Regions from separate parts of the Aquaspirillum sp. genome, predicted to be linked through region 1. Evidence: predicted binding sites of a transcription regulator. Region 1 holds the regulator's gene; each other region holds the start of a gene.
The links. The regulator sigma-54, encoded in region 1, starts transcription at its own class of promoters, with help from an activator protein. The targets are predictions, from matches to a motif close to CTGGCACGCTTCATGCTT.
Positions count from the first base shown of each region.

Region 2: a site for sigma-54 is predicted at 4,544-4,561, ahead of ACTBZS_RS10870 (HupE/UreJ family protein). Genes of this name have one in related genera too.
Region 3: a site for sigma-54 is predicted at 3,598-3,615, ahead of glnL (nitrogen regulation protein NR(II)). Genes of this name have one in related genera too.
Region 4: a site for sigma-54 is predicted at 3,636-3,653, ahead of flgB (flagellar basal body rod protein FlgB). Genes of this name have one in related genera too.

Region 1 covers NZ_JBSQVP010000066.1:4,645-10,849, reverse strand. Annotated here, with positions in the region: gene ACTBZS_RS10325 (KpsF/GutQ family sugar-phosphate isomerase) at 1-572, shown strand, start outside; gene kdsC (3-deoxy-manno-octulosonate-8-phosphatase KdsC) at 605-1,129, shown strand; gene lptC (LPS export ABC transporter periplasmic protein LptC) at 1,133-1,723, shown strand; gene lptA (lipopolysaccharide transport periplasmic protein LptA) at 1,701-2,222, shown strand; gene lptB (LPS export ABC transporter ATP-binding protein) at 2,219-2,950, shown strand; gene ACTBZS_RS10300 (RNA polymerase factor sigma-54) at 2,965-4,410, shown strand; gene hpf (ribosome hibernation-promoting factor, HPF/YfiA family) at 4,635-4,955, shown strand; gene ptsN (PTS IIA-like nitrogen regulatory protein PtsN) at 5,104-5,556, shown strand; gene hprK (HPr(Ser) kinase/phosphatase) at 5,559-6,205, shown strand, end outside.
Region 2 covers NZ_JBSQVP010000076.1:3,063-9,267, forward strand. Annotated here, with positions in the region: gene rluD (23S rRNA pseudouridine(1911/1915/1917) synthase RluD) at 1-186, shown strand, start outside; gene cybH (Ni/Fe-hydrogenase, b-type cytochrome subunit) at 268-972, opposite strand; gene ACTBZS_RS10860 (nickel-dependent hydrogenase large subunit) at 982-2,775, opposite strand; gene ACTBZS_RS10865 (hydrogenase small subunit) at 2,775-3,881, opposite strand; gene ACTBZS_RS10870 (HupE/UreJ family protein) at 3,908-4,486, opposite strand; gene ACTBZS_RS10875 (PAS domain-containing sensor histidine kinase) at 4,681-6,009, opposite strand; partial or broken gene ACTBZS_RS10880 (PD-(D/E)XK nuclease domain-containing protein) at 6,018-6,205, opposite strand, start outside.
Region 3 covers NZ_JBSQVP010000020.1:4,297-10,501, reverse strand. Annotated here, with positions in the region: gene aroE (shikimate dehydrogenase) at 1-732, opposite strand, end outside; gene ACTBZS_RS05060 (rhodanese-like domain-containing protein) at 769-1,221, opposite strand; gene glnA (glutamate--ammonia ligase) at 1,621-3,039, shown strand; gene glnL (nitrogen regulation protein NR(II)) at 3,645-4,742, shown strand; gene ntrC (nitrogen regulation protein NR(I)) at 4,739-6,148, shown strand.
Region 4 covers NZ_JBSQVP010000003.1:71,279-77,483, forward strand. Annotated here, with positions in the region: gene ACTBZS_RS01335 (methyl-accepting chemotaxis protein) at 1-900, shown strand, start outside; gene ACTBZS_RS01340 (CheR family methyltransferase) at 900-1,739, shown strand; gene cheD (chemoreceptor glutamine deamidase CheD) at 1,739-2,350, shown strand; gene ACTBZS_RS01350 (protein-glutamate methylesterase/protein-glutamine glutaminase) at 2,392-3,438, shown strand; gene flgB (flagellar basal body rod protein FlgB) at 3,695-4,102, shown strand; gene flgC (flagellar basal body rod protein FlgC) at 4,105-4,518, shown strand; gene ACTBZS_RS01365 (flagellar hook assembly protein FlgD) at 4,539-5,216, shown strand; gene flgE (flagellar hook protein FlgE) at 5,260-6,205, shown strand, end outside.

The DNA.
Region 1 (6,205 bases):
AAGCTGACTATCATCTGAACGCAGCGGTAGATCGCGAGGCCTGTCCACATAACCTTGCCCCCACCACCAGCACCACCGCCGCCTTAGCCTTCGGTGATGCCATCGCCATGGTATTGCTCGATGCACGCGGTTTCCAGCCAGAAGATTTTGCGCTATCCCATCCCGGCGGCAGTTTGGGCCGGCGTTTATTGGTGCATGTCTCAGACATCATGCATCAGGCTGATGCGCTGCCAGTGGTAACACCAGACACGCTATTACGCGATGCGTTAATGGAAATTAGCCGCAAAGGGTTGGGCATGACAGCGGTGGCCGATCAGCAAGGCATATTATTGGGGGTTTTCACTGATGGGGATTTACGCCGCGCCCTCGACCGCCATGCTGATGTACACGCTACCTTGGTCGGCGAGTTGATGACCACCCGTCCACGCACGATTGCCCCCCACCGTCTGGCCGCTGAAGCGGTACAACTGATGCAAACCCATAAAATATTCAGCCTCTTGGTGTGTGATGAACAACAACGTTTGTTGGGCGCGCTCACCATGCACGATTTATTGCGTGCTGGCATTGTGTAATAAAGACATTTTTTGTTGTGATTGGATAAGCAATGCAATCTGTATACACCTTAGCACGCGATATTAAATTGCTAATTCTTGATGTCGATGGCGTGCTAACCGATGGCTCGATTTATTTCACGCCACAAGGCGAAGAAATCAAAGCTTTTAATACACTGGATGGTCACGGCCTAAAAATGTTGAAAGACAGCGGGGTTGAGTTGGCAATTATCAGTGGCCGCAGCGCGCCCTGTGTTGAACATCGTGCCCGTAATCTTGGCATCACCCATCTCTATCTCGGTTATGACAGCAAACGCAGTGCTTTTGCCGATCTACTCGCACAGACAGGGTTAAACGCAGAACAATGTGCGTATATCGGCGATGATGTGATTGACCTACCCGTGATGCGACAAGTGAAATTGGCCGTTGCTGTACCACATTCGCCGAATATCGTCCGCAGCCATGCTCACTATGTGACGGGTGCGGCCGGTGGACGGGGTGCGGTGCGTGAGCTGTGCGAGTTGATTATGCAAGCGCAAGGTACGCTCGACCACGCACTCGCCCCCTATTTGGCCTAAATCATGTTACAAGCCTCGCCGCGTCTTTTTCCTTTGTTGTTGGTTGCCCTACTCGCTGCCATCACCTTTGGCTTAGAAAGCTTGATTGGATGGTTGGCGATCAGCCCACCGCCAAACAGTCCCAACACCGAGGCCTATCGGATTGAAGACTTTCGCGCCAGTGAATTTGGCATAGATGGACAGTTGATCCAACGTTTAGATGGCAAGGCAATATGGCAATTTCCACAACAAAATGTCGTTTACTTCACTGCGCCACACTATCGCCGCTTTGAACAGGGTAAATTGATCGGTGAATTAACCGCACAACAAGCGCAGTATCACACTGAACAAAAAACTGCTGAATTTAGGGGGGCTACGCGTCTTGTGCGCCATGCCCACGCCGGTCGTCCCGAGGCAATCTTAGAAACCCAAGCGTTAGAAGTCGATGTTGAAAAACGGGTCGCCCGTTCCAAACAGCAGTCGGTGTTCCGTCAAGCTGGCTCAACTGTCGAATCCGCTGGTTTTATCTACCATGATGCCACAGGACAAGTCAGCCTTTCTTCACGTCCCCAATCGCGGGTAAAGATCATCCATGAACCGAAACCTTCCCCTTAAACTCGGCCAACTGCTTTGTCTGGCGGCCTGTTTCACCAGTGCGGCAGCATGGGCAGAAAAGGCTGACCGCACGCAACCGATTACCATCGAAGCCGATAGCGCCAATTTAGATCAACAAAAAGGTCAAATGGTGTATGAAGGCAATGTGATTTTGACGCAGGGCAGTCTTTTACTCAAAGCCAGCAAAATCGTGGCAACGGACAAAGGCAATGGTCAACAACAAGCCACTGCCGTCGGTAGCCCTGCTTATTTTAAGCAACGCCTAGATGCCAAAGACGGGCAGGCGGCAGAATGGGTTGAGGGCCAAGCCAAACGGATTGATTACGACAGCAGCAGCGAAGAAGTGCGCCTCGTCGAACAAGCCCGTATTAAGCGTGGCCAAGACAGCGCCGTCGGCCATAGCATCACCTATCACGGCAAAACCGAAGTCTTTCAGGTCAATGGCGGTGGCAAAAATGGCCGCGTTACCGTGATCTTGCAGCCAAAGAGTAAGCCATGACCCCTCAGAGTGTGCTTTCTGTGCGCCACCTACGCAAAACATATAAAAAGCGAACGGTGGTGCAGGATGTGTCTTTAGACATCAAAAGTGGTGAGGTAGTTGGCTTGCTGGGCCCCAATGGGGCTGGAAAAACCACCAGTTTTTATATGATTGTCGGTTTGGTGGCGGCGGATGCCGGGCATATTTTCTTAGATGATCGCGACATCAGCACCTTGGCCATGCACCAACGCGCCCGTCTTGGCCTTGGTTATTTGCCACAAGAGGCCTCGATTTTTCGCAAAATGACCGTCGAAGAGAATATCTTGGCGATTTTGCAAATTGCCGGCGGCCACCACAAAGACAATCATGCCCAGCTCGATTTACTGATGGAAGATCTCAACATCAGCCATCTGCGTGAACACAGTGCGCTGTCTTTGTCTGGCGGCGAACGGCGACGGGTTGAAATTGCGCGTGTCCTCGCGACACGACCACGCTTTATTTTGTTGGATGAACCGTTTGCTGGGGTCGATCCGATTGCGGTGATTGATATTCAAAAAATCATCAGCTATCTCAAAAGCCGTGGCATTGGTGTCCTGATCACCGATCACAATGTACGCGAGACACTGCGAATCTGTGATCACGCCTACATCATCAGCAATGGCAGCGTTTTAGCCGCCGGCTTACCGCAACAGCTCGTTGATAATGAAGAAGTCCGCCGTGTCTATCTAGGCGAGCATTTCCACCTCTAGGAATCTGGCCCTTGATGAAGCAAAGTTTACAACTCAAACTCAGCCAACAACTGACGCTCACCCCACAGTTACAACAGTCTATTCGTCTGTTACAGCTGTCAACGGTTGAGTTACAACAAGAAATCGAGCAGTTCTTGTTACAAAACCCGATGTTGGAACGAGTTGATGAGTATGAAGCCCCGAGCGACATCGAACCGGCACACCCACCACACGACGCTGTCAACGAACCCTCAGACACCAATCACGACAGTCCCAAAGAAGACCTGAGCGAGACACATCTCGAATTGGATTATGGGGGGGACTGGGGTAACAGCAGTGGTTTACCTCGTGATGAAGATGAAGACTTCGACCCTCATGGCCGATTGTGTCACGAGCCAACTTTACGCGAACATCTGTTAAGCCAATTAGCCGAGCATGTCTTAAGCGCACGCGACCGCGCCATTGTCACCTTGCTCATTGAAGCCTTAAATGAACAAGGCTATTTAGAAGACAGTCTAGACCACCTCGCTGCCGAGTTGTCAGAAGAACTCGCCACCGAAGCGGATGAACTACTGGGTGAGTTACAAGTTGGGCTGTCTCTGTTGCAACAATTTGAACCAGCGGGGGTTGGCGCACGCAATTTGCATGAATCAATGCGTTTACAGTTGCAAGCACAGCCCCATTCAGCGATTCGTAATTTAGCTCTTGAAATCAGCCAACAACATCTCAATCTGTTAGCTAACAGGGATTTTTCCCGCCTGCGCAAGCTCACCGGACAAGATGACCATGCCCTAAAAGCCGCGCAGCAGCTCATTGCCAGTTTGAATCCTTACCCTGCCGCGGGTTTTGGTGGAGAAGAAACGCGTTATGTTGCTGCTGATATTGTGGTTCAAAAACAAGGCGCAGCATGGGTCGCACGTCTTAATTCAGCCGCGATGCCACGCTTGCGCGTCAACAGCCTCTACGCCAATCTCCTCAAACAACAACGCGAAAGCGGAAATGCCCTAAATGGCCAGCTACAAGAAGCACGCTGGCTGGTGCGTAATATCCGCCAACGTTTTGACACCATTCTCCGCGTGGCAGAAGCCATTGTGATCCGGCAACAAGCTTTTTTTGAACATGGCGAAGAAGCGATGTTGCCCTTGGTGCTACGAGAAATTGCCGAAGAACTCGGCTTGCACGAATCAACAATTTCTCGCGTAACCTCACAAAAGTTTTTATTGTGTCCGCGTGGACTCTTTGAATTGAAATACTTTTTTGGTAGTGGCCTTGAAACAGACAGTGGAGAGAGTTGCTCTGCCACGGCGATCAAGGCAAGATTAAAGAAACTGATACAGGCAGAAGACCCGAAAAAGCCGCTGTCAGATAATACACTGGCCGAGTTACTGTCTCGTGAAGGGATACAAGTTGCGCGGCGTACGGTGGCAAAATATCGTGAGGCCTTGCATTTACCACCAGCCAACCAACGTAAAGCACTCTAGTGTGCGGTATACCCAAGGTTTATATTGATTTGGTAAAGGAAGTCTCGGCTTCCAATGGCTCGCAACCATTACTGCGCTACCCGTGGCAAGTCCGTTCGGTAACGATGGCGCTGTGTCTGGAAGGGTTCCAGACGCAGTCGGGAAAGTCAGGCCTGCTACGCTGCTTATAGCAACAGGAACAAAACATTGCGTACAGCCACGCATTTTTTGGAAAGCAAAAGGACATGAACCTTAACATCAGCGGCAACCATCTTGAGGTCACTCCCGCCCTGCGCGACTACATCGTGTCCAAACTCGACCGTATCACTCGTCACGTTGATAACGTGATCGCGGTGAACGTGATTCTGTCGGTGGAGAAATTGGATCAGAAAGTCGGTGCAAGCTTGCACTTGAAAGGGAAAGATATCCATGTCGAAGCCACCCACAGCGATATGTACGCTGCCATTGATGCGATGGCGGACAAACTTGATCGCCAAGTGTTGAAACACAAAGAAAAAATCACCGAGCACCATGCCGAGCGGCCAGTGATGGATTCCTCTGTGTAAGCCCTGATTTAACGGTCAATTCTTAGGTGCCGGTCTAGTCTGCCGCACCATGACAAGCGGGAACTCTGAGTTCCCGCTTTGCCTATGCGCTGCCAATCCCTGAAAACCGGCGTACAATCCAGCAGTTTTTCTGATTCGGATGTTCGTAATGAGCCTTATCGCCAAGATTCTGCCAAGCGACCACATCGTGCTTGACCTTGATGTGGCAAGCAAAAAGCGGGTTTTTGAGCAAGTGGGAATTCTGTTTGAAAATAGCCACGGCATTGCCCGTAGCGAGGTTTTTGACAGCCTCTTTGCTCGCGAAAAACTCGGCTCAACCGGTTTAGGACAAGGTGTAGCTATTCCACATGGCCGCGCCAAGGGATTGAAAGAAGCCGCCGGCGCTTTCGTGCGTTTGAAAACGCCTATCCCATTCGATGCTCCTGATGGCAAACCGGTGCAAAACTTATTTGTTTTGTTAGTACCGGAACAAGCCACTGACTTACATCTGCAAGTCCTCTCCGAATTAGCCCAACTGTTTAGCAGTCGCCAGCTACGTGAGGCACTGTTGGCAGCGGACTCTCCCACTACGGCTTATCAGCTCCTCACAGAACGACGTTAACCATGCCCAGTATTACCGTTCGCAAGCTATACCAAGATAACTGTCAAAAACTGAATTTGGCTTGGGTTGCTGGTGCCTCGGGAACTGACAACCGAATTAGCAATGATGAACAGCGGCCAACCCTTGCTCTAGTTGGACATATCAATCTCATCCACCCCAATCGAATCCAAGTTTTTGGGGTTGCTGAAATTGATTACCTCAACCGGCTCTCGGCCGACGATGCCCGTCAAATGCTCGACCAACTGTTTTCGCTCAGTATGGCAGCGGTGATTGTCGCAAATGGTGAACCTGTTCCATCACAACTACGGCAATATTGCGAACGCTATCGCGTGCCATTATTGGCCTCAACCCAGCCCTCGCCTTATCTGATGGATGTGATGCGGATTTATCTGGCGCGCATCTTGGCAGTTTCGACAACCTTGCATGGCGTTTTCCTCGATGTATTGGAAATTGGGGTGTTGATTACTGGTGATAGCGCGATGGGGAAAAGCGAGCTGGCACTGGAACTGATTTCACGTGGACATGGTCTAGTTGCTGATGATGCCGTAGAACTGTATCGGATTGGCCCTGAAACTCTCGAAGCCCGCTGTCCAGATATGTTAAAAGATTTTCTGGAAGTCCGAGGCTTGGGGATTTTAAATATCCGCTC
Region 2 (6,205 bases), on a different contig from region 1:
GGCTTGATTCATCCCACCACAGGCGAGGCAATGAGTTGGAAATCACGCTTGCCAGAAGATGTCCGTGAGCTATTAGCCGTGTTGCGTGAACATCAGTTCACCCTCAATCCTGCTTACCAAGCGGATGAGGATGACATCGACGATGGGGATGATGGCGATTGGGAAGTGATCTACACCCGAGAATGATGTGGAGTCACTGAGATCAGTACGCGCACCCACTGTGTAATACAGCGTGGTGCGCGCGCTCTGGATGAGTAAAGGCTGGGTTCAGTCTTTAAACATGCGGAAGCCACTGATCATGGTGGAAACCATGCTTTGCTTAGACATAATGTCTTCGCGAATCGCGGCATAGACATGAATCATTACAAACACCAAAATGGCCCACATACCAAGGCGGTGCCAGCTGTGAACATCTATGCTATTGCCAAAAGCAACGATGACCCAATGAAAGGCGCTGTGCGCCCAGCTGCCTTCGCCGGTGCCTTCACCATACAGCGCAAAGCCAGTGAAACACATAAACACCGTTGCCCAGATAAAACTGGCCATCGCGATTTGCCCGACAGGGTTGTGTCCGATGTATTTTTTCGGATAGCGTTCAATGAACAAATACCAGCGAATCTCAAAGAAAAATTCACTCCACCATGCCTTATCCCAAATTGGCACCAAGATAATTTCACGGGCATGGTGATTGCCCACTATCGCCCAATACAACCGCCCAACCAAACCAATTGCCAACACATAGCCTGCGGCAAAGTGGGCAAAGCGTAGGTAACCCATCAGATATTGAAACGTTGCTTCGCCGCCTGTGCTGGGTAGTGGTTGACCAATGAAATAGCCTGTAACCGATAAAATCACAATACAGGCAACTGTCACCCAATGCCACAGCCGCACTGGGGCTTCATAGACATATACCGATGTGACTTTACGCCCCAGCCCCTGTGGTGCATTGCCGTCAAATCCATAGCTTTTCATGGTTAGCCCCTAGCGCACTTGTACGCGAACCAACTCGCCACCGTCATCCCCTATTACATGGGTAGAACAGGCTAAGCATGGATCGAAACTGTGTAAGGTACGCAAAATTTCTAACGGCTGATCGGCGATAGCCATTTTGGTGCCCAATAACGAGGCCTCATACGCACCGATCTGTCCCTTGTTATCACGTGGGCCTGCATTCCATGTGGTTGGTACCACACATTGATAGCTCTCGATTTTGGTGTCTTTGATCTTGAGCCAATGCCCTAATGCACCGCGTGGTGCTTCGGTAAAGCCCACCCCTTTGACCTCTTTCGGCCATGTGCTTGGATCCCATTTCTCGACGTTGGCAGTGCTGGAATCACCATTTTTGATGTTGCTGATCAATTGATCGTAGAAGCGTGACATCTGCTTGGCTGCCCACACTGCTTCAATCGCACGTGCAGCTGTCCGACCATTGGTCGAGAACATGGCTTCGAGAGGGGCATTAAAATGCTTGAGCAGGGCATCAACAGGTTCTTTGAACTCGGGCTTGTTTTGATGATAACCAATGAGATACCGTGCCAGCGGCCCCACTTCCATCGCATGACCTTTCCAGCGTGGGGACTTAATCCACGAATACTTCGCCGATTCATCCAGCGATTCAATCTTGGTTTTTGTTCCCTTGTGGTTAGGGCCAAGCTCGAATTTCGGTTCGGTAATGCCATCAAAGGGATGCAATCCTTTTTGGTCATCCCCATAGCTATACCAACTATGGGTCACAAATTCTTGAATCTCATCAGGTGCATACAAATCAACTGGATGAATTTCATTGAATTTGCCATTGATAATGGCGCCACGCGGCAACAGCAAATTGCTGGCGCGATGATCGTTGGCCTGATCGGGGAAATCGCCATAAGACAGTAGGCTTTGGCTAGCCAATCCACCGCCAATTTTGAACCACTCTGGATAGAATCCTGCAATAGCGATTACATCTGGCACATACACTTGTTCACAGAACTCGATACTGCGGTCGATGATTTGTTTAACCAGATTCAGGCGTTCCATATTCACTGCGCCAACAGCACCTGTGTCATGAACATTGATCGCACACGGCATCCCCCCGACTAGCCAGTTTGGGTGTGGGTTTTTGCCGCCGAAAATGGTGTGAATTTTGACGATTTCTTTTTGGAAATCTAACGCTTCTAAGTAGTGTGCCACCGCCATTAAGTTGGCTTCTGGCGGTAGCTTCATGGCTGGGTGTCCCCAATAACCATTGCGGAACGGGCCAAGTTGACCAGATTCAACAAAACGCTTTAACCGCGTTTGTAAATCATGAAAATAACCCGGGCTTGAGAGTGGCCATTTAGAAATGCTTTGTGCCAGTTCGCTGGTGCGCTTTGGATCTGCCTTTAATGCAGAGACGACATCGACCCAATCTAAGGCGTGCAAATGGTAGTAATGCACTAAATGGTCGTGCACATACAACGCAGCCTGCATTAAATTGCGAATTAAGTTGGCGTTGGCTGGAATGTCAATTTTTAGGGCATCTTCGACGGCTCGCACTGAGGTAAGGGCATGAGTGCCGGTACAGACGCCACAGATGCGCTCTACAAAGGCCCACGCATCGCGTGGATCACGGCCTTTTAAAATCACTTCCAAACCACGCCACATCGTCCCCGTCGAGACGGCATTTGCAATCACATTATTGCTGTCGAGGTTCACTTCACAACGCAGATGGCCTTCAATACGGGTCACTGGATCAACCACCACCCGCCGGCCGCTGTTGTCTAGCGTAAAGCCTTGAGTTTGATAAGCGGCCATTATGCTTTCTCCTTCTGCTGTGCTGTTGCCTCTAGCGGTTTCAGGTCTTGTTTTTTCAACACCGTGCTCTTGATTGCACTGACTGCCGCATGTGCTGCAATCGCTGCCCCAACGCCACCGGCGACTGTCATCCCAATCTGATCGGCGGTTGATTCAATGCCAAATTGTGGGATATTGGTAACGCGGTCGTAGAACGAGCCTTTATCCCAGAATCCATCTTCTGAACAGCCGATACAGCCATGACCCGATTGCACCGGCCAACTTACCCCACCATTCCAGCGCACAGTAGAACAGGCATTGTAGGTGGTTGGGCCCTTACAGCCGACTTTGTATAAGCAATAGCCCAGTCGTGCGCCTTCATCATCCCAGGTTTCGACAAATTGTCCGGCATCGAAGTGGGGGCGGCGATAACATTTATCGTGGATCCGTTGGCCATAGAACATCTTAGGGCGGCCTTGGCGATCCAATTCGGGAATGCGATCAAAGGTGACAAGATAGGTAATAACCGCTGCCATCACTTCTGGAATAGGAGGACAGCCCGGGACTTTAATAATCGGCTTGTCTAAAATCACTTGGTGGATGGGGGTCGCCCGTGTTGGGTTGGGTTTTGCCGCTTGCACACAGCCCCAACTGGCACAAGAACCCCATGCAATTAAGGCTTTAGCATCAGCAGAAACACGTTTGAGCTTTTCAACGAACGGTTCACCACCGGGGAAGCAATACATACCATCTTCATTCAAGGGTGGGTTGCCTTCGACAGCAACAATGTATTGTCCCTTATATTTTTCAACAATTTCTTCCAAGATGGCTTCGGCTTGATGCCCTGCCGCTGCCATAATTGTGTCGTCATAGTCGAGTGAAATCAGCGACAAAATCGCGTCTTTGGCCAAGGGATGGGCTGAACGGATAAACGACTCGGTACAACAGGTACATTCCAAACCATGCAACCAGATCACTGGCATTCTGGGTTTGGTTTCGAGGGCATGGGCAATTCGAGGCACCATGGTTGACCCTAAGCCCATGGCAGTTGCGGTGAGGCTACAGAATTTTAAAAAGGTACGACGGGTGACGCCTTGCCGACGCATCGCTTGATAGAACGTTTCCATGATCAGGCCTTTGTGACGAAGTCGAGTTACAGAGCGCTACCAAATAACCACAGACCACTGGCAGCAATGGCGATACCTGCGGTACGCAATAACGCGCCGGCTTTCCGTAACAGCGTTTCACCAGCAAACCAACCTGCGGTATGTAAGGCTGAGGTGGCAATCACAAACCCAACCATATAGAGCCAGAGTGTGCCAGAGGGGGCTTCGGCACCGTGGGCATGACCATGACTCAAGGCAAACAAGGCGATTAAAGGTAAGGCAATCTGAGGGGCGACTGTGCGATGACTTGCAACCATCAAACCCAAAATCAGAACTGATAAGGCAATAGTCGATTCGACAGCAGGCAGGGTCAACTCAGCTGCACCAAGTAATGCGCCGATGAGCATTGATAACACAAAGGTGACAGGGGCAAGCCACCGTTGTGTGCCTTGTTGTTTGGCGGCCCAAAGCCCAACTGCAATCATAGCAAGGAGGTGATCAAAACCGCCAACGGGGTGAGCCAAACCAGATAAGAAACTGAAGCTATCCTGATGACCTGTGTGGGCTGCGGCAGGCAGGGCGAGGGTGCTAAGGCAGATAGCACTAAGTAAACGGGTGCGATTCATAGCGTCTCCGAGATGTTGTTATGGTCACGCCAGTGCTGGCGCGCTGACGTCAGCGCGACACAAAAATCGTGCCAGTCAACACTCGGAGGCAAAGGTGAGCTAAGTGATTGTTTTTGTGAGTGGATGAAAAAAACAGAGTGTGCTTGATGATGGATGCTGAAATTTTACTATCCATCAGATTGGATGCTTACTTATCAGTTTTGCAATCGTGGTAAACGTAAACTGAAATAAGCCCCCCCTTCAGTGCGGTTACCTGCTGTAAGTTGGCCTCCATGTTTTTCCACGATGCTGTAGCTGATCGAGAGCCCTAGACCCGTGCCTTTACCCACCGGTTTAGTGGTAAAAAAAGGATCAAAAATTTTTGCTAAGTCGGCGGTGGCAATCCCTGTGCCATTGTCTGCTAAGGTAAAGACGGCTTGGTCAGTGTCTTGTGACAGTGTCAATTCCAACTGGGGGTGTGGTACAGTTTCAACCGCATCGAACGCGTTTTGAATTAAATTGACTAGCACTTGTTGTAATTGATTGGCCGAACCCGAGACCCAACAGGCTTCAGCTAAGCCAACTTCTTGCACTGTCACTCGATGTGGCATGGCTTGAACCACCCAATGCAAAGCTTGTTGAATACATTCGGCCAAATTGACTGGTTGTTGTATATCGGTTTCAACAGCAGAAAAACGTTTTAACGCATCTACAATGGCACTGCTGCGCTGTGCGCCCTCAAGTAAACCTTCGGTAAGAGACGGTAGGTCAGCCAATAAACGGTCAATTTTTAGTTGTTGGCGTAATAACTGCAAATCATGGTCATGGCACTGTTGATGCACGGCAGCGAGATAGCGTTGTAGCTTTTGTGCATAGCGTTGCATCGCATAGCTATTACCCATGACAAAACTGATGGGATTGTTCAACTCATGTGCCACCCCTGCGACTAAACGACCCAAAGACGCCATTTTCTCTGCTTGAATGAGCTGGGCTTGTGCGGCTTGTAGTGCTTGATGGGCCTGTTTTAGCTCAGCATATGCACGTTTTAATTCACCCATTGGCCGCCCCACAGCAACGAAACCACTGTAACGATGTTGGCCATCGAACAGTGCGCTGATATTCCATGTCACGGGGACTGTGTTGCCGTTTTGACAAAAAATATTCAAATCAAGGTCGCTCACCTCTGGTTGAGTGGGGGGGAGCTGTTGTTGTAATTGTGGTTGTTGTTGTGGGTAGGCAATTAAATTAAGTAGGTTTTCCCCGATCAGTCCTGTTTCACTGCGTCCTGTCAATTCGGTCATCGCACGGTTCACTTGTTTGACATAACCCAAGGCGTCACAGACCACCATCACATCCGTCATCGCGGCGAGGATTCCTTCCGTAAACTGATGTGCTTCAGCCAGTTCGCGGTGTTTGGTCTCTAAGGTTTCTTGAGAAGTGACCAACTCGGTATACACCTCGTCCATGCGCCGAATCACATCAATCCATGCTTCTTCTGCTAAGGCTTGGCCAGTGCGTTCAATTTCACTTTGAGATGCGCTCATGGGTCTCCCTAATTTGATTTGGAGGCAGGTAAAGTTTCCCACTCAAACCCCACCACATTCCGCTGTTCGCGGCTAAACTCAATCCCGATTAAGTGAATCGGCTCACCTCGGCTGCGGTATTTCTCGGTGTACCCTCGGTCTTGTAGTTGTTGTAAGGCTTTGCCTTGTGGTGTCGCTTCAACGACTTTGAATTCAA
Region 3 (6,205 bases), on a different contig from region 1:
AACCAACATGCCCAAACCATCGGCCAACATCGCTGCATTTTCTTGCTGCCCCCGACGTAAGAAAGGTGTTAAACCCGACGAGTACATCATGTCATAGGCCAAACTGCCCTCGGCAAAGAGACCATTCGGGATCGGAGGCAGTTCGTCATTCAGACTAGAAGACGTACCATTGATAATGATGTCAAACTGTTGCCCCTGAAGGGCGTCATAACCGCAAGCTTCAATCTTGCCTTGGGCAGCAAAAGCCGTTGCAAGGTCTTGTGCCTTACTCACAGTTCGGTTGACCACGGTTAGGCTAGCAGGATTTTGCTCTAATAAAGGCAACAGCACACCACGCACCGCCCCCCCTGCGCCCAATACCAATACCCGTTTACCAGCAATCGCAAAGTCGAGGTTTTGTACAATATCGCGTACTAGCCCGATGCCATCGGTGTTGTCACCAAAAATTTCACCCTCTTTGAAAGTTAAGGTATTCACCGCATCCGCCAATCGCGCACGCTCGGTCAGTTGTGTTGCCATCTGCCGTGCCTCGAGCTTAAACGGAATCGTAATATTGACCCCTTTACCGCCTTCGCTGACAAACTGCTGCACAGTGGTTGCAAAGCCGTCTAATGGCGCGAGCAAACGCTCATAAGTCAGTTTTTGACTGGTTTGGCGGGCAAATTCCGCATGAATCAAAGGCGATTGACTGTGGGAAATCGGATTACCCACAACAGCATAACGATCGGTCATAGGAGACATTTTCCTAAAAAAGCAATGACAAAATGATTAACCCTGCTGCCACGGCAGACCGCAAACCTTCCAGCCATTCACGGTACCGCGATGCCCTTGTGCATCACAATCGCCTTCAAAGCCTTCTAAGATATTAAACGCGGTGTAGCCCTCTGCGGCAGCAAGGCACGCCGTATCGTGCGAACGTGCACCAGAACGGCACAAAAATAACACTTTTTTCTCGGATGGTACCTGCGCTTTTAAGCTGCTAATAAAGTTGGGGTTTAATACCATGCCGGGAAACGACTTGTATTCGATATGAACAGCCTGTGGAACTTGGCCAACAAATTGCCATTCTGCCGCCGAGCGGACATCCACCAAAACCGCGTCTGCTTCAGGCATCGCCAATAAAGCCGCTGCCTCGGTCGGTAATAACAGACCAGCATAGGGCAAGCCCTGTTGTTGTGCACGTTGGGCGGCAGTTTGCAAAAGCGTGTCGAGCTCTGTCATGTCATTCCTCTTTCAATAGTCTTATTGTCGCAAGCGAGGCAACATCGCTTTGCAACACAGCAGGCTTACAATTTTGACTGCAGCCGATTATGTCAAAGAAGCGAAATCACCGCCAATGCTTTCACTGCCCGCCCCATTTTGTGACCTAAAATTGGCAAAAGCACACTATTGGTGCAATTTATTTTGCATTGCACCAAAAATGAGCAAAAACAGCCACCCCAGAAACTGTAACGGCATGGCACAATAGCGTTTCGCGGGCAAAATAGGCTTTTGCTAAGCGATTTTAAGCGGTTTGTTTAGATGGCACGCTTCCTGCTTTAAGAAAACGCGCTAGTGGCAGTAACAAGACCCACCCACAGAAATAAACCGAATCTGCATCTGAATTTTCAGGAGAACACCATGGCGGTTGCTGATGTTTTGAAGATGATCGAAGAAAACGACGTGAAATTCGTTGACCTGCGTTTTACTGATACGCGTGGCAAAGAACAGCACGTTACCATCCCTGCTCACGTCCTCACTGAAGACGCTGAAGAATGGTTCGAACACGGTCACGCGTTTGACGGTTCTTCGATTGCAGGCTGGAAAGGGATCCAAGCTTCCGACATGCTGCTGATGGCCGACCCAGCAACGGCCAATATCGACCCGTTCTTTGACGAACCCACATTGATCATGACATGTGATGTGGTCGATCCTGCTGATGGCAAAGGCTACGACCGTTGCCCACGTTCGATTGCCAAACGCGCTGAAGCCTATCTGAAAGCCTCTGGCTTGGGCGATACCGCTTTCTTTGGCCCAGAACCTGAATTCTTTATTTTCGACAGCGTGACATGGGGCGTGGATATGTCCGGCTGTCACCTCAAGATCGAAGCACAAGAAGCTGCATGGTCTTCTAGCGAGAAATACGAAGGCGGCAACACCGGCCACCGTCCTCGCGTGAAAGGCGGCTACTTCCCAGTGCCTCCAGTCGATTCTTCGCAAGACTTGCGTTCTGCGATGGTGTTGACTTTGGAAGAAATGGGCGTGCCAGTTGAAGTGCACCATCACGAAGTGGCCACCGCAGGTCAGAACGAAATTGGTACCAAATTCAGCACCTTAACTCAACGTGCTGACTGGACCCAAATTCTGAAATATGTGGTACACAACGTAGCACACAGCTATGGCAAAACAGCAACCTTTATGCCTAAGCCTATCGTTGGCGACAACGGCTCGGGTATGCACGTTCACCAATCGATTTGGAAAGACGGCAAAAACTTGTTTGCTGGCGACCAATACGCAGGCCTGTCTGAAACTGCGCTGTACTACATCGGCGGTATCATCAAGCACGCTAAAGCATTGAACGCCATCACCAACCCAGGTACCAACTCCTACAAGCGTTTAGTGCCACACTACGAAGCACCGGTGAAACTGGCCTACTCGGCGAAAAACCGTTCGGCTTCCATCCGTATCCCTCACGTGGCCAGCGAAAAAGCCCGCCGTATCGAGGCACGTTTCCCTGATCCACTGGCCAACCCATACATGTGCTTCGCTGCGCTGTTGATGGCTGGTTTGGATGGTATTCAGAACAAGATTCACCCCGGCGATCCAGCAGACAAAAACCTGTACGATCTGCCACCAGAAGAAGACAAACTGATCCCAACCGTATGTGCTTCGTTGGAAGAAGCACTGGATGCGTTGGACAAAGACCGCGAGTTCTTGACTCGTGGTGGTGTGTTCTCGAACGAATTCATTGACGCTTACATCGAATTGAAGATGCAAGAAGTCAACCTGAACCGTATGACTACCACACCTGTTGAATTTGATCTGTACTACTCGCTGTAATCCTTAGTTCGATCAAATTAAGCTAAAAAAGGCGGTGGCAACACCGCCTTTTTGCATGGGTTTGCATAAAAAACCGTTATGATAGTGGCTAAATCCATTGATTTGAGGGGATATCTGTGTTGCGTCTTTTGTTACTGGGCGGCAGCAGCATGAGGCTAGGTACGCCAGCATGGTTACACAACGTTTATCAGCCCACCCACACCACAATATCTCACCCCTACGCTTTCGATTATCGCGTTCCCTCCGCTTCACCCCGTATCAACACCGCTCATCCCCCACCCTCCCAGATCAGCGCCTTCAATCACGCTTGTCTGCCTGTTCAAACAGCATGACACCATCAACAACAGGCCCAACAATACGCGCCGACTGTCCTTAAAGAACAGCCATGCCAAGCAAGCATTGCGCCGGTACACCACGATTTGCGGCCATCCACCGCATCAACAGGCGATTGCACGCGACATGACTGGATTTGCTTGAATTTGACGCACCAAAACAGTGCGAAAGCTTGCTTCTTTTTTGGACGATACGCGCCGTATCGGGACATCCTCTGGTAAAAAAATGGCCTGCTTATTGCTTTATCGTGTTCGATAAAGGAGCGCACTGCGATGAACGCCCGTCAAGACAACCCGCTAAACCGTCAATTTTGTGGTTTTGAACTGCTCGATACTGCCCTGATTGCTGTCGATCAGGCCGGAGCCCTACGTTATGTCAACCCTGCTGCAGAAAACCTGCTTGCGCTTGGCTGTCGTGAATTACTACGACACCAACTCCACACCCTCTTTGTCGATAGCCGGCGTCTGCTGAATGGCTTAAAAACGGCCATCGGTAACAACGTCAGTTTTACCGAACACGACCTCGAGCTCGACACCTGCCAACAACAACATCTTCATGTGTTGTGCACCATCACCCCTATTGAACATCCGCAGTGTGCTGCGCTGATTGAGCTGCGGCCCGTGGAACAACATTTACGAATTGCCAACGAGGAACGCCTGTTAATCCAACAACAAGCCAACCGTGAGCTAATCCGTAATTTGGCACATGAAATTAAAAACCCTTTGGGTGGGATACGCGGTGCAGCACAATTATTGGCCTTGGAGTTGGCAGAACGACCCGAACTGCGCGAATACCTTGATGTGATTACCCAAGAGGCGTTGCGGCTACAGTCGCTCGTTGATCGTTTACTCACCCCTAGCCGCAAACATCAACAAGTTGAGGTCAATATTCACGAAGTGTTAGAACGGGTGCGTAGTGTGGTCTTGGCAGAATATCCGCATGGACTGAGTTTAGAGCGCGACTACGATACCAGTTTGCCACCTCTGCTTGCAGATAAGGAACAATTGATCCAAGTGGTATTAAACATTGTCCGCAATGGCGTACAAGCGATGCACGGGGTGGGTGATATTGTGTTGCGTACCCGTGTCGCACGACAAGTCACCCTTGCCCGCAAACGTTATCAATTGGCGTTGCAATTACAGATTATCGATAACGGCCCCGGCATTCCCGCCGAGCTAAAAGACCATATTTTTTATCCGTTGGTCACTGGCCGAGCCGAGGGCACAGGCCTTGGCCTGACATTGGCACAAACCTATGTCCACCAACATCAAGGGGCCATCGACTTTGAGTCACGCCCCGGTTACACCTGTTTTACTGTGTTACTACCTTTTGCCAGCAAACCGAATAACGGGGGAGAAAAAACACCATGACCCATCCTGTTTGGATTATTGATGATGATAAGTCTATACGCTGGGTGCTCGAAAAAGCACTCAGTCGGGCAGGGATTCAATTTGAAAGTTTCAGCAGTGCTGATGACGCCCTCAATGCCATGTACGACCGTGTGCCACGGGTGATCGTCAGCGACATCCGCATGCCCGGCACCGATGGCTTAAAGTTTCTTGCCAAAGTGAAAGGTGAGTATCCAGAGTTGCCGGTGATTGTGATGACCGCCCATTCGGATCTGGACTCAGCCGTCGCCGCCTTTCAGGGTGGGGCTTTTGAGTATTTACCCAAACCCTTTGACATTGATCATGCGGTGCAACTGGTCGAACGCGCTTTAACCGAAGCTAACCGCGCCGGACAAGAGCAAGATGATAGCAGTCCCGCCCAAGTGATTCTGGGTCAGGCACCGGCGATGCAAGATGTGTTCCGCGCCATTGGCCGTTTAGCGCAATCGTCAGTCACGGTGTTGATTACTGGCGAGTCGGGCTCGGGCAAAGAATTGGTTGCACATGCTTTGCATCAACATTCCACCCGCGCTAACCGACCGTTTATTGCCATCAACACCGCCGCCATTCCTCGCGATTTATTAGAAAGCGAGCTGTTCGGTCATGAACGTGGTTCCTTCACCGGCGCCAGCACCCAACGCCGTGGCCGTTTTGAAGAAGCTGAAGGAGGCACACTGTTTTTAGATGAAATCGGTGATATGCCGACCGAGCTACAAACTCGCCTGTTACGGGTGTTGTCTGATGGCCAGTTTTATCGTGTTGGGGGTCATACTCCGATTAAGGCCAATGTACGGGTCATTGCTGCCACCCATCAAAATCTTGAAGAACGGGTCAAAGCAGGTTTATTTCGGGAAGATTTATTTCACCGATTGAATGTGATCCGCCTACGCCTGCCACCGCTGCGAGAACGTACAGAAGATATTCCCCTGCTGGCACGCCACTTTTTACAAAAGAGCGCGCAGAGTTTGGGGGTGGAAGCGAAACGCTTATCCGATGCCGCATTAGAAGTGATGAAAAGCGCACCGTTCCACGGCAATGTGCGCCAGCTAGAAAATCTGTGTCATTGGTTAACGGTGATGGCACCCGGGCAAACCGTAGAAGTCGGCGACTTACCACCCGAGTTTCGCGATGAACCGCCCTCTGGCGTGGTTCAACATCATGGAGATTGGCTCAGTGCCTTGGCTGCTTTAGCAGAAGCCCGTCTCAAACGCGGCGAGACCAATATTATTGATGACCTCAGCCGCAGTTTTGAAGCAGCGTTGATTCGTGTGGCCTTGCAACACACCGGCGGCCGACGTGTTGAAGCTGCCCATTTACTTGGCTTTGGTCGCAACACATTAACGCGAAAAATCCACGAATTACACCTCGACGACGGCCACGACGACTAGGGCACAGCGCAGGCCCCCCTGCGCTGTCTGCCTGTTCTTTGTTATGCTGGAGGTTTG
Region 4 (6,205 bases), on a different contig from region 1:
CGCGAAATTGCCCAAGGGAATCAAAACCTCTCGGCACGCACAGAACAACAAGCCGCGAATTTGCAAGAAACTGCATCCAGTATGGAAGAAATTACCGGTACGGTGCGGCAAAATGCTGATAACGCACAGCAAGCCAGCCGGTTGGCGAGTGGTGCATCGGTGGTGGCAAGTAAGGGTGGCAATTTGATGGGTGAAGTCGTCACCACCATGAGCGCCATCCATGAATCGGCTCGTAAGATTGTTGACATCATTAGCGTCATTGATGGGATTGCCTTCCAAACCAATATCTTGGCGTTGAATGCCGCAGTGGAAGCGGCGCGTGCCGGTGAACAAGGCCGTGGGTTTGCCGTGGTGGCCAGCGAGGTGCGTAGCTTGGCTCAACGCAGTGCCACTGCTGCAAAAGAAATTAAAACCCTGATTGGCGATTCGGTTGATAAAGTCGAATCGGGGGCACAGTTGGTAGACGAAGCTGGGCAAACCATGAGTGAAGTGGTTGATTCGGTACGTCAGGTGGCCGAGTTGATGCGTGAAATCAGTGCCGCCTCGGTGGAACAATCCTCTGGTATTGAACAGATTAACCAAGCTGTGACACAGATGGATGAAAACACCCAGCAAAATGCGGCATTGGTGGAAGAGGCCGCTGCCGCAGCGGAAAGTTTAGAAGAACAAGCGAATTTGCTGTCTGAAGCGGTGGCCACTTTCCGTTTGTCTGCCTCTGCTGCATGGGCAGCGGCACCCGCACCGGTCACAGCGCGTAAAACTGCAACTGCACCGTCTGCTTTGCCATTAAAACAAGCTGCACCCGCACCGATGTCGTTACCCGCGCCGCCTACACATAAATTGAAAGCGCCGTTAACGCCTCCTCCCAGTGCGGCTGATGATGACTGGGAAGAGTTTTAATGGCCAACCATGAGCGAGAGTTTGAATATACGCCGCGTGATTTTGTGCGGGTGAAAGACTTACTCTATCGCCATGCTGGGATTGTGTTAAACGACAGTAAAGATTCCTTGGTGTATAGCCGCCTAGTTCGTCGTTTGAGAGCCTTACAAGTCAGTCGCTTCGCGGACTATCTGGATGATCTCCATCCAGATAGTCCAGAGTGGCAAAACTTCCTCAATGCGCTTACCACGAATCTGACAGCTTTTTTCCGAGAAAATCATCATTTCGAAGTGTTGGCGGGTTTGCTAAAACAACATCCCGTTGGACAAACCTTTCGTATCTGGTGTTGTGCGGCAAGTACAGGCGAGGAGCCGTATTCTTTGGCAATGACTGCGGTGGAAACGTTACAACGACACGATCCACCGGTGTCAATTATTGCCACCGATATTGATACCCAAGTTTTACAAACCGCACGGGCAGGGGTGTATGCACGGGATCGTGTGCGTGATTTGTCGTTGACCCAGTTGCGACAATTTTTTCTCAAAGGGACCGGAAAAAACGACGGTAAAGTTCAGGTCAAACCCTATATCAAAAGGTTGATTCAATTTCAGTCGTTGAATTTATTAGCAAAAGACTGGGCGATTTCTGGCCAATTTGATGCGATATTTTGTCGTAATGTGCTGATTTATTTTGATAAGCCGACACAAAAAACAGTTGTTGAACGTTTTGCTCCTCATTTAAAGCCCGATGGTCATTTATTTGTCGGCCATTCAGAAAACTTAACGCCAGTCACCCGCTTATTTGCCCCTTGTGGCCGCACAGTTTATACCCTTGCCAATCCTCCTGTTGAGAAACACTGATGTTAGCCGCCGATTACCAAGAGGTTTTTGCCTCACATTTTTACCATGACAAGACTTTTGATTCGCCTGCGGTGAAAGTCTTTCCGGGTGAATATCATGTTTCAACAGATGGACGTTTAATCGTAACGGTTTTGGGTTCCTGTGTTGCTGCCTGTATTCGTGATCGTAAAGCAGGATTTGGTGGCATGAATCATTTTATGTTGCCTGATGCTGGTGAAAGCGAATCTTCTGTGGTGGGCAGTGCAGCGCGTTATGGTAGTTATGCAATGGAAATTCTGATTAACCATTTGTTGAAATTAGGCGCAGCGCGACAAAACCTTGAAGCCAAGATTTTTGGTGGGGGCAATGTCCTTTCTGGCATGACCGTGGGTAATGTGGGGCCGCGTAATGCGCAGTTTGTCAAAGACTATTTGGCAATGGAACGTATTCCTGTGGTGGCAGAAGATTTATTAGGCCAAGAAGCGCGAAAAGTGTATTTCTTTTCTCACACAGGGCGGGTCATGGTAAAAACTATTCGTGAACAAACCAAGCCAGCGGTGATTGATCGGGAAATGCGTTATCAAAAACGGATTGTGGTGCGTCCAATTAGTGGCGATGCAGAGTTGTTTTAAGGCCTAGCCGCCTGTTAGCGCGCGAAATTAGAGTAAGGCTGATGCGAAAAATTCGTGTAATCGTGGTGGATGATTCTGCTTTAATGCGCTCATTACTACGACAAATTATTGATTCCACCGATGATATGGAAGTTGTTGCCGTCGCTCCAGATCCTTTAGTTGCGCGTGAGAGAATTAGAGAGCTCGATCCTGATGTGATTACCCTCGACATTGAGATGCCACAGATGGATGGATTGACTTTTCTTGAACGTCTGATGCGTTTACGTCCAACGCCGGTTTTAATGGTGTCGTCTCTCACTGAAGAAGGTGCTGAAGCGACATTACGGGCGTTAGAATTAGGTGCAATTGATTTTGTCTGTAAACCAGATAATCACAGTCTGTTATTAGCTGATTACGCCGATGAAATTTGCCATAAAATTCGTGCGGTGGCGTTAGCTGGTCGTGGTTTTGCGGCACGCCGAGCGGCCCTAGCGCAAAAAACTGCTCCCAGACCTCTACCAACAGTGAGAGCGCGTAGCCAGCATGTGCAGTTGATTGTGGTGGGGGCATCCACTGGCGGCACAGAAGCATTAAAACTTTTCTTACAACGGCTACCTGCCGATTCGCCACCTGTGTTGATTGTGCAACACATGCCCCCTGGTTTCACTACCTCATTTGCCGCCCGTTTAGATAGCTTGTCAGAATTACACGTTAGCGAAGCAAAAGAGGGTGAGCCGATTTTGTCAGGTCATGCTTATTTGGCACCTGGTGATCGCCATTTGCAAATCAGTAAAAATGCCCGTGGTTATGTTTGTCATCTTGATGATGGTGATAGGGTGAACCGCCACAAACCAGCGGTGGACGTGCTGTTTGACTCGGTCACAACTTATATTGCGGCTAAGCGGGTGGTGGCGGTATTGATGACAGGCATGGGTAAAGATGGCGCAGCTGGTTTATTACGCTTAAGACAAGCGGGGGCGACGACTTTAGCACAAGATGAAGCCAGTTGTGTGGTATTTGGTATGCCAGGTGAAGCGATTAAACTCGGTGCAGTTCAAGAAACCGGCTGTCCAGAGGCGTTGGCTGATCGAGTTGTCTCGCTTTTTTAGTGGATAAACTCGCCTTGCCTCTGGTATGGTTAGCGCATAACTGGCAAAAACCCATAAATTGCAAACACACTTTTGTGATGCGGCAATCAAGCGGCAAAACTTGCCGGCTTGTCGTGGTGAAATGTCTTACATGCAGCACTGAGACGACAGAATTCGATTTTTTGTTTTAGATTCATGGTGTTGGGTGACGTGCTTTTTTGGCACGTTTTCTGCTTAACCTGACGGCGTGGCAGTATGTACAACAGGGCGAATCATTATGATCGACAAAATAGCCAAACACTTTAATTTTCAGCAGCAGGCGCTAGGGTTACGTAGCTACCGCAATGAAGTGTTGGCCAGCAACATTGCCAACTCTGAAACGCCTTATTACAAGTCTGTTGACTTTGATTTCAATAAAGCGTTGTCGCAAGCAGAATTGCTGCAAAAGAAAGAATCGATGTCGATGGAAAAAACCCATCAAAGTCATTTACAAGGCAAGGTCAGAGCGGTGAGTTTGACTGAGTTACAGTATCGGCGCGAGGTACAGCCAAGTATTGATGGCAACACAGTCGATATGGACTTAGAACGTACACAATTTACTGATAACTCCATGCGCTATCAAACCACCCTGACTTTCTTAAACCGTCGGATTTCCGGTCTGTCCGACGCGATTAAAGGACAATAATCATGTCTTTGCATAAAGTTTTTGGTATTGCCAGCTCAGGAATGACAGCCCAATCCATGCGTTTGAACGTGGTGGCCAGTAATATTGCCAACGTTGATAGCGCTGTGGCTTCTAATGGTGACCCTTACAAAGCGCGGCGAGTGGTGTTCACCCCCATTCCTGTGCGTGATGGGATTCCACAAGTCAATAGCGTGAAAGTCACTGCTGTTGTTGAGGACCAATCGCCTCCCAAAATGGTTTACGACCCTAAACATCCCCTCGCAAACCAGCAGGGTTATGTGACGATGCCGAATATCAATCCAGTTGAAGAAATGGCGGATATGATTGCGGCCTCGCGAGCGTATCAAACCAACGTTGAACTGATGAACACCACCAAAACTTTGCTCAAGTCCGCTTTGAGCATTGGTCAGCAGTAATTTTTAAAGGATTTCTGATTATGTCCACCGTGAATTCTACTTCTGCTGCTGATCCGTATGCCAATATCAATGGCACTGCTGCAACAGGTAAAAAATCTGAGATTGAAGAAGCACAGGATCGCTTTTTGAAACTGTTGGTTACCCAACTGCAAACGCAAGATCCATTAAATCCTTTGGATAATGAAGCCGTAACCAGTCAGATGGCACAAATCAGTACGGTGCAAGGGATTGAAAAGCTGAATAAAACCATGGAAGACATGGCTACGATGTATGCTACGGCACAATCGCTCTCTGCCGCGAATATGGTTGGGCGTTCGGCCTTGGTGGGTGGTTCTGGTTTGACTTTGGCTGAGGGGGGTACCGCTCGTGCTGCGTTAAATCTGCCAAAAGGGGCTGATACTGTCGCAATCAGTGTGTATAACGCCAAAGGTGATAAGGTGGATACCATTGAATTGGGCAAGCAAAAAGAAGGCGTGATGGAGTTTGAGTGGGACGGTAAAAATAGTGCAGGTGAAGCCTTGCCTGCTGGCGCTTATAGCTTTAGCGTCTCGGCAAAAACAGGTGGCAACGTTGCTGTTGCACAGCCCTTGGCATATCAACGCATTAATGCCGTAAGTTGGGCGCAAGGTGCTGCACAGCTGCATCTGCCAGACGGTACTCGCGTTGGTTTGACCGATATTTATCAGTTAGGTGCTTAATTATTTTAACTACTAGTTTTTATTTGGTTTTAAGGAGATAAAAATGGGCTTTCAACACGGTGTAGGTGGGATTAACGCTGCGTCAAAACAACTTGATGTGATTGGTAATAATGTAGCGAATGCCGGAACGATTGGTTTCAAAGGGTCTCGTGCTGAATTTGCTGATATGTATGCTGCGAATTTTTATGGTGTCGCTGCAACGCAAACCGGTTTAGGCGTGAGAACAGAAACGATTGCGCAGCAATTTAGCCAAGGTGGGATTACCACAACGGGTAATCAGATGGATATGGCTATTTCTGGTAATGGCTTTTTCGTTATTAAAGATACCAATGGTGTTTCCTACTCAAGAAATGGTCAATTTAAGATCGATCGGGAAGGTTTTATTGTTAATAACGGTGGGTCTAATCTTCAGGGCTGGGCAGTGGATGAAAACACAGGCCGTGTCTTAGAAGGTACACAGACTAGTATGAGAGTCGACAATAGTTTGTTGGAACCCCGACCCACAGATTTCCCTGCTGGTGCAGGTGAAATAAAATGGGCTTTTAATCTTGACTCTCGTCAAACCTCATTAGATCCTGCTCTGTTTAATCCTGCAAATCCTGCCACGTATAATCATACCACTTCTACTAATATCTATGACAGTTTAGGTAATCCCTATAAATTAAATTTGTATTTTGTCAAGGACACTGCGGGTGGTGGGGCATGGCAAGTATTCGCCAGAGGGGTTGATGAAACTGCAAATCCAAATACTATTGTAGATCTTGGTCAACAAACTTTGACTTTTGATACTGAAGGTAAATTGCCAACAGGACCTAATTTATTGAACTTCACCGCTTTTGACCCAGGTGGATTAGCGGTGCCAGTGAATGCAGCTCCAATCAATATTAATATTGATTTTGCTAATACGACTCAGTTTGGTGCACAGTTTAGTAACAATGATATTATTCAACCAGGTTATCCTCCCTCCGTTGTGACTAATTTAGAAGTTA